DNA from 2 places in the Streptomyces sp. NPDC091271 genome. Region 1 is predicted to be linked to the other one. Evidence: riboswitches for the same ligand, from Rfam matches in the RefSeq annotation. Region 1 holds a riboswitch; the other holds the start of a gene.

Region 1 (6,974 bases):
GCCAGTGCGTGGTGCAGCGGCGGCCGTCGAGCAGTCCGGCGGCGCCGAGGACGAAGGCGCCGGAGCAGACGCTCAGCACCCGGGCGCCACGCTCCACGGCCCGGCGCAGGGCATCGAGGACCTCCTCGGGGTACTCCCGGTCGATGAAGTGACCCCCGGCGGGGACGGCGATGAGGTCGGCCTCCTCCAGGCGCTCCGGTCCGTGGGGGATGCCGAGGGTGAACCCTGCGTGGGTCCGCAGGACCGGGCCTTCCGCGGACACGACGGCGAAGTCGTGCACAGGGAGGCCGTCCTCGGAGCGGTCGAGGCCGAACACCTCGCACAGGACGCCGAGTTCGAAGGGATGGACCTCGTCCATCAGCAGGACGGCGACATTGTTCAGCATGACGGCAGTGTGGCAGCAATTCGATGGTGTGTGACAGTCCTGCCACTGACCAAATCCTGGCGCGCGGACGACAGTAGAGCCATGAACACATTCCTGAGCTACCTGGCCACAGCCGCACTTTTCGCCCTCGTCCTGCTGCCCGCCCTTCTCGGCCTCGCACGGGAGCGCCGGATCGACCGCGAACTGAGGGACGCGCAACGGGGCCGAGGGGACACACCCCCGGAAACGGCAGGCGCCGCGCAGCCGCTCACGGCCACGCGGCGCCCGTACATCAGGTCCTGGGCGCGGATCTAGAAGTCGTCGTCGAAGCCGACGGACCCCTCCACCGCCACCTGGTACGCGGAGGGACGCCGTTCGAAGAAGTTCGTCAGCTCCTGTACCCCCTGGAGCTCCATGAACGAGAACGGGTTCTCGGAACCGTAGAGCGCGGGGAAGCCGAGCCGGGTGAGCCGCTGGTCGGCGACGCACTCCAGGTACTGGCGCATCGACTCGGTGTTCATCCCCGGCAGGCCCTCGCCGCACAGATCGCGGCCGAACTGCAGCTCCGCCTCGACGGCCTCCTTCAGCATGTCGGTGACCTGCTGCTGGAGTTCGTCGTCGAAGAGGTCCGGCTCCTCCTTGCGGACGGTGTCCACGACCTCGAAGGCGAAGTTCATGTGCATCGTCTCGTCACGGAACACCCAGTTGGTGCCCGTGGCGAGCCCGTGCAGCAGACCGCGCGAGCGGAACCAGTAGACGTAGGCGAACGCGCCGTAGAAGAACAGCCCCTCGATGCAGGCGGCGAAGCAGATCAGGTTGAGCAGGAAGCGCCGGCGGTCCGCCCTCGTCTCCAGCCGCTCGATCTTCTCGACCGAGTCCATCCAGCGGAAGCAGAACTGCGCCTTCTCGCGGATCGAGGGGATCTCCTCGACCGCGTCGAAGGCCGCCGCGCGGTCCTCCGGGTCGGGCAGATAGGTGTCGAGCACCGTCAGATAGAACTGGACGTGCACGGCCTCCTCGAACAGCTGACGCGACAGGTAGAGCCGCGCCTCGGGCGAGTTGATGTGCTTGTAGAGCGTCAGCACCAGGTTGTTGGAGACGATCGAGTCACCCGTCGCGAAGAACGCGACCAGCCGGCCGATCATGTGCTGCTCACCGGGTGAGAGCTTGGCGAGGTCGGCGACGTCGGAGTGCAGGTCGACCTCCTCCACCGTCCAGGTGTTCTTGATCGCGTCCCGGTAGCGCTCGTAGAAGTCCGGGTAGCGCATGGGGCGCAGGGTCAGTTCGAAGCCCGGGTCGAGCAGGTTCTTGTTCTCGGACGTGGTCATTACTGACAGGCCTCGCAGGACTCGGGGTTTTCGAGGGAGCAGGCGATCGCGTCCGCGTCGGGGGCGGAGGCCTGCTGTACGGGAATCGGGGCGGCGGTGGCGGCCGTCCCGGATGCCGCGCGGGCGATCCGGGTCGCCGGGCGCGACCGCAGGTAGTACGTCGTCTTCAGCCCCTGCTTCCAGGCGTACGCGTACATCGAGGAGAGCTTGCCGATCGTCGGCGTCTCCAGGAACAGGTTGAGCGACTGGCTCTGGTCGAGGAACGGCGTACGGGCCGCCGCCATGTCGATCAGGCCGCGCTGCGGGATCTCCCACGCGGTGCGGTACAGCGCCCGTACGTCCTCGGGGATCCAGGCGAAGCCCTGCACGGAGCCGCTCGCCTCGCGCAGCGCCTCCCGGGTCCGCGCGTCCCAGACGCCGAGCCTCTTCAGCTCGTCCACCAGGTAGGCGTTGACCTGGAGGAACTCCCCGCTGAGCGTCTCGCGCTTGAAGAGGTTGGAGACCTGCGGCTCGATGCACTCGTACACCCCGGCGATCGAGGCGATCGTCGCTGTCGGCGCGATGGCGAGCAGCAGGGAGTTGCGCATGCCGGTCTTCGCGATCCGGGAGCGCAGCGCGTCCCAGCGCTCGGGCCAGTTCAGCTCGGTGTCGTAGTGGTCGGGGTGCAGCACACCGCGCGCCGCGCGCGTCTCGGACCAGGCGGGCAGTGGGCCCGACCGCTCGGCCAGGTCGCACGAGGACTCGTACGCGGCGAGCATGATCCGCTCGGAGATCTTCGTGGACAGCGCGCGGGCCTCGGGGGAGTCGAAGGGCAGGCGCAGCTGGAAGAAGACGTCCTGGAGACCCATCGCGCCCAGGCCCACCGGGCGCCAGCGGGCGTTGGAGCGGCCCGCCTGCCCGGTCGGGTAGAAGTTGATGTCCACCACGCGGTCGAGGAAGGTCACCGCCGTACGGACGGTGGCGTCCAGCCGCTCCCAGTCGATGGTGCCGTCGGCGACGAACGAGCCGAGGTTGACCGACCCGAGGTTGCAGACGGCCGTCTCGCCGTCGTCGGTGACCTCCAGGATCTCGGTGCAGAGGTTCGAGGAGTGGACGACGCGGCCCGGTTCGGCGGTCTGGTTCGCCGTGCGGTTGGAGGCGTCCTTGAACGTCATCCAGCCCTGTCCGGTCTGCGCGAGGGTCCGCATCATCCTGCCGTACAGCTCACGGGCCGGCATGGTCTTGCGGGCCAGCCCCCTGGCCTCGGCGGCACGGTACGCGGCGTCGAACTCGTCGCCCCACAGGTCCACGAGCTCGGGGGCGTCGGCGGGGGAGAACAGCGACCACTCCGTGTCCGCGTCGACGCGGCGCATGAACTCGTCCGGGATCCAGTGCGCCAGGTTGAGGTTGTGCGTACGCCGCTGGTCCTCACCGGTGTTGTCGCGCAGCTCGAGGAACTCCTCGATGTCCGCGTGCCACGTCTCCAGGTAGACCGCTGCGGCACCCTTGCGGCGGCCCCCCTGGTTCACCGCGGCGACCGAGGCGTCGAGCGTCTTCAGGAACGGCACGATGCCGTTGGAGTGCCCGTTCGTGCCACGGATGAGTGAACCCCGGGCGCGGATGCGGGAGTACGAGAGCCCGATACCGCCCGCGTGCTTGGAGAGGCGCGCCACCTGGTGGTAGCGGTCGTAGATCGAGTCCAGCTCGTCCAGCGGCGAGTCCAGCAGGTAGCAGGACGACATCTGCGGGTGGCGTGTGCCGGAGTTGAAGAGGGTGGGGGAGGAGGGCAGGTAGTCGAGCCGGTTCATCAGGCCGTACAGCGCGGCCACTTCCTCCAGAGCCCGCTCGGAGGTGTCCTCGGCGAGACCGGCGGCGACGCGCAGCATGAAGTGCTGCGGGGTCTCGACGACGTCGCGGGTGAGCGGGTGGCGCAGCAGGTACCGGCTGTGCAGCGTCCGCAGCCCGAAGTAGCCGAAGCGGTCGTCCGCGCCGTCGGCGAGCGCCTGGTCGACGAGCGCGTCGAGTGCGGCGGCGTGCAGGGTGACGAACTCGGCCGTACGGTCCGCGATCAGGCCCTCGCGATGTCCGACGGCGACCGACGCGGAGAAGGAGACAGCGCCCTGTCCGGCGGCCTCGTCCGCGATGGCCCGGGTGAGGAGCCGGGCGGCGAGCCGGGAGTAGGCGGGGTCCTCGGAGATCAGGCCGGCGGCGGCCTCGGTGGCCAGCGAGCGCAGCTCGGCCTCGTCCGACCGGGCGTTGCGGCCGCGCAGTGCGGCGGCGGCCACCCGTCCGGGGTCGGTGTCGGGCAGATCGGCGGTGAGACCGGTCAGGGTCCGCAGCAGTGCGGTCCCGGGCGCGTCGGTCGTGCGGCCTTCGGATTCCGTGGCTGAAACCGGGTCGGCTGGCGCGATGGTCACTGGGGGCTATCCCTCGCTCGGCTCAGGGCCTGCGGGAGCGGGGCAGCCGGGCACGGCGGCACCCGGGGAAGGGCAGCACGGCGCACGGCGTCCACCGGCCCTCCGCGGGGCCCGGACGTCTCGGCGTCCGGTTCGGTCGAGCCGGACGCACTGTCGACAGGTCTTCGGACTTCGGGGTGCGGATAAGCACACCGATCACACCGTTGCGGGACAGTTCCGGATTCTCACCGGATTCCCCTGCGGCGACAGCGAGGTCGAGCATACATGTGGGGGCTGCTGATTGAAGAAGCCCCCACATCTTGTGTCGTGAAGGGTCAGAGCTCCAGGCGGAATGTCAGGAGCGCGAGCCCCGGCAGGGGGTACCAGTCCCGCTCCGGAGTCCGTACGAAGCCGAGGCGGCGATATATCCGATGGGCGCCCAGCATGGCGGACTGCGTCGACAGGACGATCCCGGAGAGCCCTCCGGCGGCCCGCGCCCGCTCGATACAGGCCCGTACGAGCGCCTCGCCCGCGCCCCGCCCACGGGCCTCCGGCGAGACGGCCAGCATCCGGAACTCGGCCTCGTCCTCCCCGGCGATGTCCGCCCACGGACTGCCGGGCTCGACGTAGGTGACACCACCCAGCAAGCGGCCGTCGGCGTCCAGCGCGACCAGCACCTCGGCCTCGGCAGCTCGCCGACCGACCGCGCGGAGCTGTTCCAGATAGGGGTCGTCGGCGCCGAAGTCCAGGAGTCCGTCGCCCAGATACGCCTGCGCGGTGATCTCGCCCAGCTCCTCGAACTGAGCGGGCAGGGCCGGCCTGATCGATACGTCCATGGGCGGCAGTCTGCACCAGGCCGCGGGTGCGGCGCGCCCCGGTTTCGGAGGGCCGACGGCCGGGGCGGGTCCTGATACGACTCCGTCCCGGCAGGTGGACCCTGCCGGGACGGACGTCCTGCGGTCGGAGCGACCGCTGTGGGATCAGTGGCCGCCAGGGGCGCCCGCCGTGGCCGGCGGGAGCTCGACCTTGACGCCGGGGTCGCCCGCGTCCGCCGTGTAGTCGGACGGGGAGGTCTCGTCCACACCGGCCGGCGCCTTCACCGCGTTGAGGACGACGGTCAGCACGAGCACGACGACGACGTTCAGCACGAACGCGGTGAGACCGATGTAACCTATCTCGCCGATGCCCGGGATCTCCTTCGAGGACCCGCCGAAGTGCTTCTGGGTCGGGCTGGCGACGCCGTACGCGGCCACCGTGCCGTAGATCATGCCGACCGCCCAGCCCGCGATCAGTGCCCAGCGGTGGAACCACCGGGTGAACAGACCGCCCACCAGGGCCGGCATCGTCTGGAGGATCCAGATACCGCCCAGCAGCTGGAAGTTGATCGCGACCGTCTTGTCCATGGTGAGGACGAAGGCGAGTGCGCCGACCTTGACCAGCAGCGAGACCAGCTTGGAGACCTTGGTCTCCTGCGCCGGGGTCGCGTCGGGTTTGATGAAGTCCTTGTAGATGTTGCGCGTGAAGAGGTTCGCCGCGGCGATCGACATGATCGCGGCCGGCACGAGGGCACCGATTCCGATCGCGGCGAAGGCCACGCCCGCGAACCAGTCGGGGAACATGTTCTCGAACAGCTGGGGGATCGCGAGCTGCCCGTTGTCCACCTTGATCCCGGCGGCGATCGCCATGAATCCGAGCAGGGCCAGCAGACCCAGCATCAGCGAATACAGCGGGAGGATCGTGGTGTTGCGCCGGATCACCTCACGGCTGCGGCTGGAGAGCGTCGCCGTGATCGAGTGCGGGTACATGAAGAGGGCCAGCGCCGAGCCCAGAGCCAGCGTGGCGTACACCCACTGGCCGGAGGCGCCGGGGGCGAGTCCGGCCACCGGTTTGCCGGCCGCCTCGTTGGCGGCGGAGAACTTCTCGCCGGCCGCGGCGAAGATGTTGTCGAACCCGCCCAGCTTGATCGGGATGTAGATGATCGCCACGGCGATGACGAGGTAGATCAGGCCGTCCTTGACGAACGCGATCAGTGCCGGCGCGCGCAGCCCCGAGGAGTAGGTGTACGCGGCGAGGACGGCGAAGGCGATGAGCAGCGGCAGGTCCTTGATGAACCAGTGCGTGTTCTCGCCGCCGCCGACGCCCATGACGTCCAGGACGGCCTGGATGCCGACCAGCTGGAGCGCGATGTACGGCATCGTGGCGAGGATGCCGGTGACGGCGACCGCCAGCGAGAGCCCCTTCGAGCCGAAGCGGCCACGGACGAAGTCCGAGGTGGTGACGTAGCCGTGCTTGTGCGACACCGACCACAGACGCGGCAGGAAGGTGAAGATCAGGGGGTACACGAGGATCGTGTACGGGACGGCGAAGAAGCCGGCCGCGCCCGCCGCGTAGACCGCCGCGGGCACCGCGACGAAGGTGTACGCCGTGTAGAGGTCGCCGCCGAGCAGGAACCAGGTGACCCAGGTGCCGAACGACCGCCCGCCCAGGCCCCATTCGTCGAGGCTGGCCTCGTTCTCGGCCTTGCGCCAGCGCGCGGCCATGAAGCCGATGACCGTGACGGCCAGGAAGAAGAAGATGAATACGGCGAGTGCGACGCCGTTCACGCCGTCCTTCATGCTGACGCACCCCCCTTGCGGGCGCGCTGGTCACGCTGCCACAGCTTGTACGCGATCATGGTGAGAGCGGTCGAGATGAGCACCCACAGCATCTGGTACCAGTAGAAGAACGGGATGCCTATGAAGGTCGGATCGACCTTCGCGTACGACCCGACCCAGAGCATCGCCACGAACGGAGCGATCAGGCAGAGCCCGATGACCACCCTCATGGGTGTCACTGTCGGTGCTGTCGGTGGGTTCGCATCGGTATCTTCTGGCATGTGGCGACTCCGTCCCCTCGCTGATCACCTGG
Region 2 (6,974 bases), on a different contig from region 1:
GCCGGGCAGTCCCGCGAGGCACTGGGCGACTGGGCGATCAGGGAAGCGATCACCAAGCTCAACATGGCGGGAAAGAAGCTGGAGAGACTGCGCAAGGAGGCCGAGACGGTCGGGCGCTCCACGGCCGCCGTCGAACGCGTGATCACCCTTCAGCGAGCCGTTCACGCCCGTGTCCTGACCGAAGCGCTCGGGGTGGACGCGAGTATCGTGCAGGCCCGGCTCTGAGCAGCGGGGGACACGATCATGGGTGAGACACCCCGCGGAATCACGGATCTGACAGCCCGCGCAGGCAAGTGGCTCGGGCCGGCCGCCGACGCCCGGCAACCGAAGGCGAACGCCGCGGTGGCCGCCGACCGGTTCGACACGATGGCCTGGCGCGACACCTACACCCAGGCCACCGGACTGCAGCGACTCGCGAAGGACCTGAACGAGCGCTACGACCACACCGAGGACCTGCTCGCGGACGTGTTCCTGGCCGCCTACAAGGTCAACCCTCAGGTGCGCGAGCGGGCCGGGATGGACCCTTCACGGTTGGTCAACCACCAGGTCGTCGCGGCTGTGACGAGCAGCCCGGAGTTCGCCGAGCTGCATCGCGAGACGTCCGGCGACCCCTACGCCGCCGCCATGGCCGTGCTCGCCCAGTCCGACGCCCTGCGCCGGATGCTGGAACTGGCCAAGGAGGCGGCGGACCAGGCCCGGCGGGCGAAGAACGCCCGGGAGGAGGCCGACCGCGCGGCGGCCGCGGTCACCGGGGCGCTCCGACAGGCCGGCGGGGAGGCGGACGAGGACGGCACGGTGCCGGACCTCACGGCCGACGCCCTGACGCGGGCCGTCGAGACGGCCGAGGCCGCCGACGCCGCAGCGCGGCAAGCGGCCCAGGAGGCCGGGCAGGCACTCGCCGCCGCGGCTCCCGGTATCCGCGCGGCCGCACGGAGCGCCTCGGGCAAGGCCGCCGGGCAGTCCCGCGAGGAGGCCGAGCTGATGCGCGCGTGGGGCGTGGGGCCGGGCGAGCTGGAGCGGATGCCGTTCGACCGGCGTGCCCGGCTCGCCGAGCGGCTGCGCTCGGGCCGGCTGGGGCGGTTCGCGGACCTCATCGGCCGGTTCCGGCAGATGGCCGACGGGGAACGCGCCCGCAAGGTCGAGCAGGGCCGGGGTGAACTGGTCGGGATCACGCTGGGCGACGACCTCTCCCGGGTCATCCCCTCCGAGCTGGCCAACCTCGGCGTACCGGCCATGAGGAGCGTGTTCGCCGCGAGGTACGCCGAGTCGCGGCTGATGCTCTACGACAGCCGAGGCGAGCAGTCCACGGGGAAGGGCGCCGTCATCGCGTGCGTCGACTGCTCGTACTCGATGCTGGAGTCCGGCCCCGGCGGGATCACGCGGGAGGCGTGGGCCAAGGCGTGCGCCCTGGCGCTGCTGGACCAGGCCCACCGGGCGCGGCGCGACTTCGTCGGAATCCTGTTCTCATCGTCCGATTCCGTGAAGGTGTGCCGCTTCCCGGGCTCCCAGCCGGCCGGCATCGCCGAAGTCCTCGACTTCGCCGAGCACTTCTTCGGAGGCGGTACGGAGTTCCGGACCCCGCTCGCGGCGGCCGTCAGACTGCTGGACGAGGAGTTCAACTCGGACGGGCGCAGGCGCGGGGACATCGTGATGATCACCGACGGGGAGTGCGACGTCAGCGAGCAGTGGATGCGCAGCTGGAACGATGCCAAGCACACGCTGGACTTCCGCTCTTTCGGCGTGGCCGTCGGGGCCCCGCAGGCCGCGGGGCCCGGCACGGTCCTGGACGCCCTGTGCGACAACCTCCGCAGCATCGAGGACCTCACCGATGTCCGTGCCGCCGGAGACCTCTTCCGCGTCATCTGACGCCCTCACCGGCGGGAGGGCCGCCCCCCGCCGTCGTCGGCGAGGTGAAGCCCGCGAGCTGCTCGGGGGTGCGGGGGCCGGGCGCCGACGCGTCCAGCAGGCCGTGGGCGCGCAGCACCCGGGCGGTCGCGATTCCCCACGGCAGCCGCAGCCCCGCCTCCTCCAGGAGTTCCGTACGGGCGAGCATCGCGGGCCCCGGCCCGGCGCGGACACCCGAGGGGGTGAGAAGCGCGACGTCGTCGGCCCAGCGCAGGGCCAGGTCGACGTCGTGGGTGGCCATGACGACGGTGGTGCCGCTCTCCCGGAGGGCGCCCAGCGTGGCGAGCAGCCGCTCCTGACCGTCCGGGTCGAGCCCGGCGGTGGGCTCGTCGAGGATCAGCACACGGGGCTTCATCGCGACCGCGCCCGCGATGGCTGTCCGTTTGCGCTGCCCGTACGAGAGCAGGTGGGTGGGCCGGTCCGCCAGCGCTGTGATGTCGAGGGCGCCCAGTGCCTCGTCCACCCGGGCCCGCACCTCGCTGTCGGACAGCCCGAGGTTCAGTGGTCCGAACGACACGTCCTGGGAGACGGACGCGGCGAACAACTGGTCGTCCGGGTCCTGCACCACCAGCTGGACCGTCGTACGCAGCCGGGTCAGGCCCTTCCTGTCGTACGCGACCGGGCGGCCCTCCACCGTCAACTTCCCCTCGCCGGGGCGCAGCCCGCCACTGAGCAGACGCATCAGCGTGGTCTTCCCGCTGCCGTTCCGGCCGAGCAGGGCGAGCGCACGCCCCGCCCGCGCCTCGAAGTCGAGGCCGCTGAGCACGGCAGGGCCGTCCTCGTACGCGAAGGACGCGCCCCGCAGGGCGAGCAGTACGGATTCGCTCATGAAAGGGGCCTTTCCAGGACGAGGGTCAGCACGGTGAGGGCCGCGAGCAGAGTGACGCTCACGGCTACGAACCGGCCGGAGACACGGGCCTCGGGTACCAGGACGCGCAGGGTCCCGTCGTAACCGCGCCCGGCGAGCCCGGCCTGGAGCCGTGCCGCGCGGTCGAAGGCCCTGATGAACGCGGTGGCCCCCAGCCCCGCCAGCGAACGCCAGGCGGCGGCCCGAGTGGTGTGTCCGAGCCGGGCCGCCTGGGCCTCCCGGATCCGGCGCACCGAGTCGAGGAGCAGGAAGCTCATGCGGTAGGTCACCAGGGCGACGTCCACCACCGGCGCCGGCACCCCCGCCTTGACCAGGCGGGGCAGCAGGTCGGACATCGGGGTGGTGAAGGCGAACAGCAGGAGCCCGAGCGACGCCGCCGAGGTGCGCAGCAGCAGCTCCCCGGCACGGACCGGACCCCCGTCGGCCAGGGTCACGAGTCCTTCCGGCCCGCCGACCTGTACGAGCAGTGTGGCCGCCCCGGTGACACAGAAACCCAGGGGAACCCGGTAGGCCCGCCACAGTTGGCGGGCGGGCACACCGGCCGGCCCGAGCAGCACGGTGACGGCGGTGAGGAGTATCAGTACGGCTCCGGGCCACGGCGGCAGCGAGATCGCCAGAACCGTGAGTCCCAGACCGAGTACGGCTTTGTCCACGGGATGGCGGCGGCGCCAGCGACTGCTGTGCGCCGCCGCGTCGATCGGCAGCACGAGCCTCAGTTCCCCCGGGCCGCGGGTTCCCCGGCGTCTCCGCCGTCCTGCTGCGCGCTCGCACGCAGCTCGCCCTGACGGCGCCCACGTCGCAGGCCGAAGTAGTAGGCGAGGACGCCCGCGCCCAACGCGGCCTGGAGGGCGAACAGCGCCGACTCGATCTCGCCGGACGGCGGTTCGTACAGCGGGGAGAACCAGGGTTCGTAATCGGGATCGATCTCGGTGATCGCCGTCTCGGCCTGGGCGTCCGCGCCCGCGAACGGCTCCTTCTCGTCGTCGCCGAGGCCTAGGGCCAGCGGCAGGACGGCCAGCGCGGCCACGACGAGCAGCAGAAGGGCGTTGATCTTCGTGTTCTTGTTCATCGGGCCACCGCCTCGGGCTCGGCCGTCCTGGTCCGGTCCCGCCTGCCGGCGAGGAACACGCCGAGCCGGGTCAGGTCTCCCTTGCTGGACTGCACGAGGAGCCGCATGACCAGAACGGTCAGGAGCCCCTCGCTCACCGCCAGCGGGATCTGGGTGACGGCGAAGATGGAGCCGAACTTGCCGAGCGCGCCCAGGAATCCGGTGCTCGGGTCCGGGAAGGCGAGCGCCAGCTGCACGCTCGTGACGCAGTAGGTCGACAGGTCGGCGACGAACGCGCCGAAGAACACCCCCACCATCAGCGGCACGCCGTACCGGCGCAGCAGCCTGTAGATCGCGTACCCCGCCCAGGGCCCGACGATCGCCATCGAGAAGACGTTGGCACCCAGCGTGGTCAGACCGCCGTGGGCGAGCAGGAGCGCTTGGAACAGCAGGGTGATGGTGCCCAGGACCGCCATGATCGGCGGGCGGAACAGGATGGCCCCCAGCCCCGTGCCCGTGGGGTGCGAGCAGCTCCCGGTCACGGAGGGGATCTTCAATGCGGAAAGAACGAACGTGAAGGCCCCGGAAGCCCCCAGGAGCAGAGTGCTCTCGGGGTTCTCCCGGACTTCACGCGTGAGTGACCGGACTCCGTGGACGACGAACGGCGCGGACGCGACACCCCAGGCGATCGCGTGCGCCGGAGGCAGAAAACCCTCGGCTATGTGCATGGCTCAGCAGACCCTCTCCAGCACCTCGTGGATGGTTGAAGTGCCTTGGCCGGTCTCCTGGCTTACGGGTACCACCGCCCGAACTCCGCCTTCCCGGGTCACAAGGACCCAGTGGCTGCCCGCGAGGGCCGGAGCCGGACTTCCCGATCACAGTGGCGAGGGCCGCACCGGCATCACACCGATTTCCCGTTCACCAAGGCGTGGCGACAGTAGTGCCAGGTGGCTGACGATGACAAGCGGGCCTGAGGTCACCGAGGGCGGGGGACGAAAGCCTGTGTCGGTGCACGCCTTTACGGGCGGCGCCCCCAGGCGGAGACCATGGGGGCCGTCGCCAGGTCGAGTCGTCCGGTCGCGACGGCGGACAGGTGGCGGTCGATGTCCTCGTCGGTCGCGATCCCCGCCGCCACGAGCCGGCCACGGATCTGCCGGACCGTCGCCGCCTCGAGAACGGTGCAGGCCGGTGAGGTGATCGGGAAGTAGGCATCCGCCTGTACGTCGTCGAGGCCGCCTTCGCGCAGCAGCCGGGGCAGTGTCCGGCCGTACGCGAGATCGGCACCGCGTGCGGCCATGAGCTCCCGGAACCCGGAGCGCAGACGGTTGGCGAGCCGCTGCTCGGGGCCCGACTCGTCCGGGCACAGCAGAGGCTGCAGCCCCGGATCGGCATCCTCCAGGAGCAGCACACCACCGGGACGCAGCGCCTGGATCATGCGGCGCAGCGCCTCCGCGCGGTCGACGACGTGCACCAGGACCAGCCGGGCGTGCACCAGGTCGAAGCCACCCGGCGGCGGAGGATCGGCCGCGACGTCGTGGCGCATGACCTCGACGACTTCGGAGGCGGCTTCGCGTGCCCAGGACACGTCGATGTCGGTGCAGACCACCTGGCCCGTGGCTCCGACACGCTCGGCAAGACCTGTGGGCACGGAGGGGCCGCCCGCCCCGACCTCCCAGCAGCGCATGCCCTGGGTGACGCCGATCCGGTCGATGTGCCGGAACGTCACCGGATCGAACAGCTCGGAGAGCGCACCGAATCGGATGCCTGCCTCCGACTGCCGGTTGTCCAGCAGATACCCGCGGTCCGTACCGTGATCGGCCATGCCCTGCGCCACCGTCTCTCTCCGTCCGTACACGAAGTCCACCACGCGGCGCCCGCTCCCCGCCAACCGGTACGCGCGTCGCCGAAACCCGCGCGGTGAGCCCCCGGCCGGGGGCCACGGGTCACAGGAGCCGCTTGCGCCCCCAGAGGATGACGAAGGTGGCGACGACGGCAGCGAGGGCGAGCATGATGCCGGCTCCGAGCCACTGCATCGTCTGCATCTGGAAGACGGGGAGGTAGTCCATGGACCAGCCGATGACGTGCTTGGACTCCAGGCAGGCGGTGTGCGCCCGGTCGTTCTCCACCTGGTCGAGGCAGGTGGTCCAGTCCAGGCGGTCTCCGGAGCTGGTGAGGAAGTAGGTCCCCTGTCCCTGCTGCTCAGCCTCGGTGGGCAGCTCCGGCCGTACCGCACCGGGCCCCACGCCCTTGTCGGTGCTGACCGACATGATGTGCCCGAGGCTCCGCCAGAGTTCGTCCCAGACGAAGCCGATCGCCACGACGATGCCGAGCGTGACCACCATCGACACCAGCGTGCGGCGCAGGAGCAGGCCGACCGCGACGCCCACGGTGAACGTGAGCAGGGCGTAGGCCACCGGTACGACCCCCGTGACGCTGAAGAAGGAGGTCCAGATGAGGGCGTCGGAAAGCCCCTTGAGCGGGTTCCACCACCAGGTGAGCACGGCGGTGAGCACGCCGGTCGACAGAGCGAGCATCGCGGCGGGAACGGCGAGTTTGGTGATGAGCCACCGCAGTCGGCTGACGGACTGCGAGGTCACCAGCTTGGCGGTGCCGGTCTCCAGGTCGCCCGCGATGAGCGGAGCCCCGAGCAGGACACCGGCCAGAACGGGGATGTAACTGAGGTAGCTCCCGATGCTGTGCAGACGGTCGACGTGGGTCTCGAACTCGGGGGGCAGCCCTCCCGACCTCCGCGAGGTCGGGTCCTGGGCGGCCAGGAAGTCCATCGTCTGCCCGCGCAGATGGACCATGACGAGCACGCCGAGGAGCATGGCGGCGATGAGTGTCCAGAACGCGGCGCGGTGCTGGCGCCAGACGAGCCAGACCGGACCGCCGAGCCGGGGGATCCAGTAGCTGCGTGCCGGTTTGGTGGGCGCTGTACGGGCCGGGTCGTGAGTGAGCGTGGTCATGCGGTCACAGCCTTCGTCCGGTCGTGGGTGATGATGTCGTGGATGTCGCCGACCCGCGCGCTGGGCGCGATCAGCGGGGGCGCGTCGGGTGACCGCAGGTAGGCGAGCAGAAGCTCCTCCAGGGTGAGAGGCTCGGCCTGCCCGCCGTACTCGACCGGTCCGCCGAGGCGCACCAGGACGCCCGGCC

The links. Region 1 has a riboswitch for cobalamin ahead of ACIQM3_RS04860 (ribonucleoside-diphosphate reductase subunit alpha). Riboswitches for the same ligand answer to the same signal wherever they lie in the genome.
Region 2: another riboswitch for cobalamin. It lies ahead of ACIQM3_RS17355 (energy-coupling factor ABC transporter permease); the one in region 1 lies ahead of ACIQM3_RS04860 (ribonucleoside-diphosphate reductase subunit alpha).

The regions. Positions count from the first base shown of each region.
Region 1 covers NZ_JBIVVD010000001.1:995,101-1,002,074, forward strand. Annotated here, with positions in the region: gene ACIQM3_RS04845 (GlxA family transcriptional regulator) at 1-385, opposite strand, end outside; gene ACIQM3_RS04850 (hypothetical protein) at 467-679, shown strand; gene ACIQM3_RS04855 (ribonucleotide-diphosphate reductase subunit beta) at 676-1,692, opposite strand; gene ACIQM3_RS04860 (ribonucleoside-diphosphate reductase subunit alpha) at 1,692-4,088, opposite strand; cobalamin riboswitch at 4,226-4,362, opposite strand; gene ACIQM3_RS04865 (GNAT family N-acetyltransferase) at 4,403-4,903, opposite strand; gene mctP (monocarboxylate uptake permease MctP) at 5,048-6,682, opposite strand; gene ACIQM3_RS04875 (DUF3311 domain-containing protein) at 6,679-6,942, opposite strand.
Region 2 covers NZ_JBIVVD010000004.1:172,165-179,138, forward strand. Annotated here, with positions in the region: gene ACIQM3_RS17330 (AAA family ATPase) at 1-225, shown strand, start outside; gene ACIQM3_RS17335 (VWA domain-containing protein) at 244-1,866, shown strand; gene ACIQM3_RS17340 (energy-coupling factor ABC transporter ATP-binding protein) at 1,859-2,734, opposite strand; gene cbiQ (cobalt ECF transporter T component CbiQ) at 2,731-3,480, opposite strand; gene ACIQM3_RS17350 (energy-coupling factor ABC transporter substrate-binding protein) at 3,486-3,842, opposite strand; gene ACIQM3_RS17355 (energy-coupling factor ABC transporter permease) at 3,839-4,549, opposite strand; cobalamin riboswitch at 4,579-4,784, opposite strand; gene ACIQM3_RS17360 (class I SAM-dependent methyltransferase) at 4,840-5,643, opposite strand; gene ACIQM3_RS17365 (ABC transporter permease) at 5,765-6,787, opposite strand; gene ACIQM3_RS17370 (ABC transporter ATP-binding protein) at 6,784-6,974, opposite strand, start outside.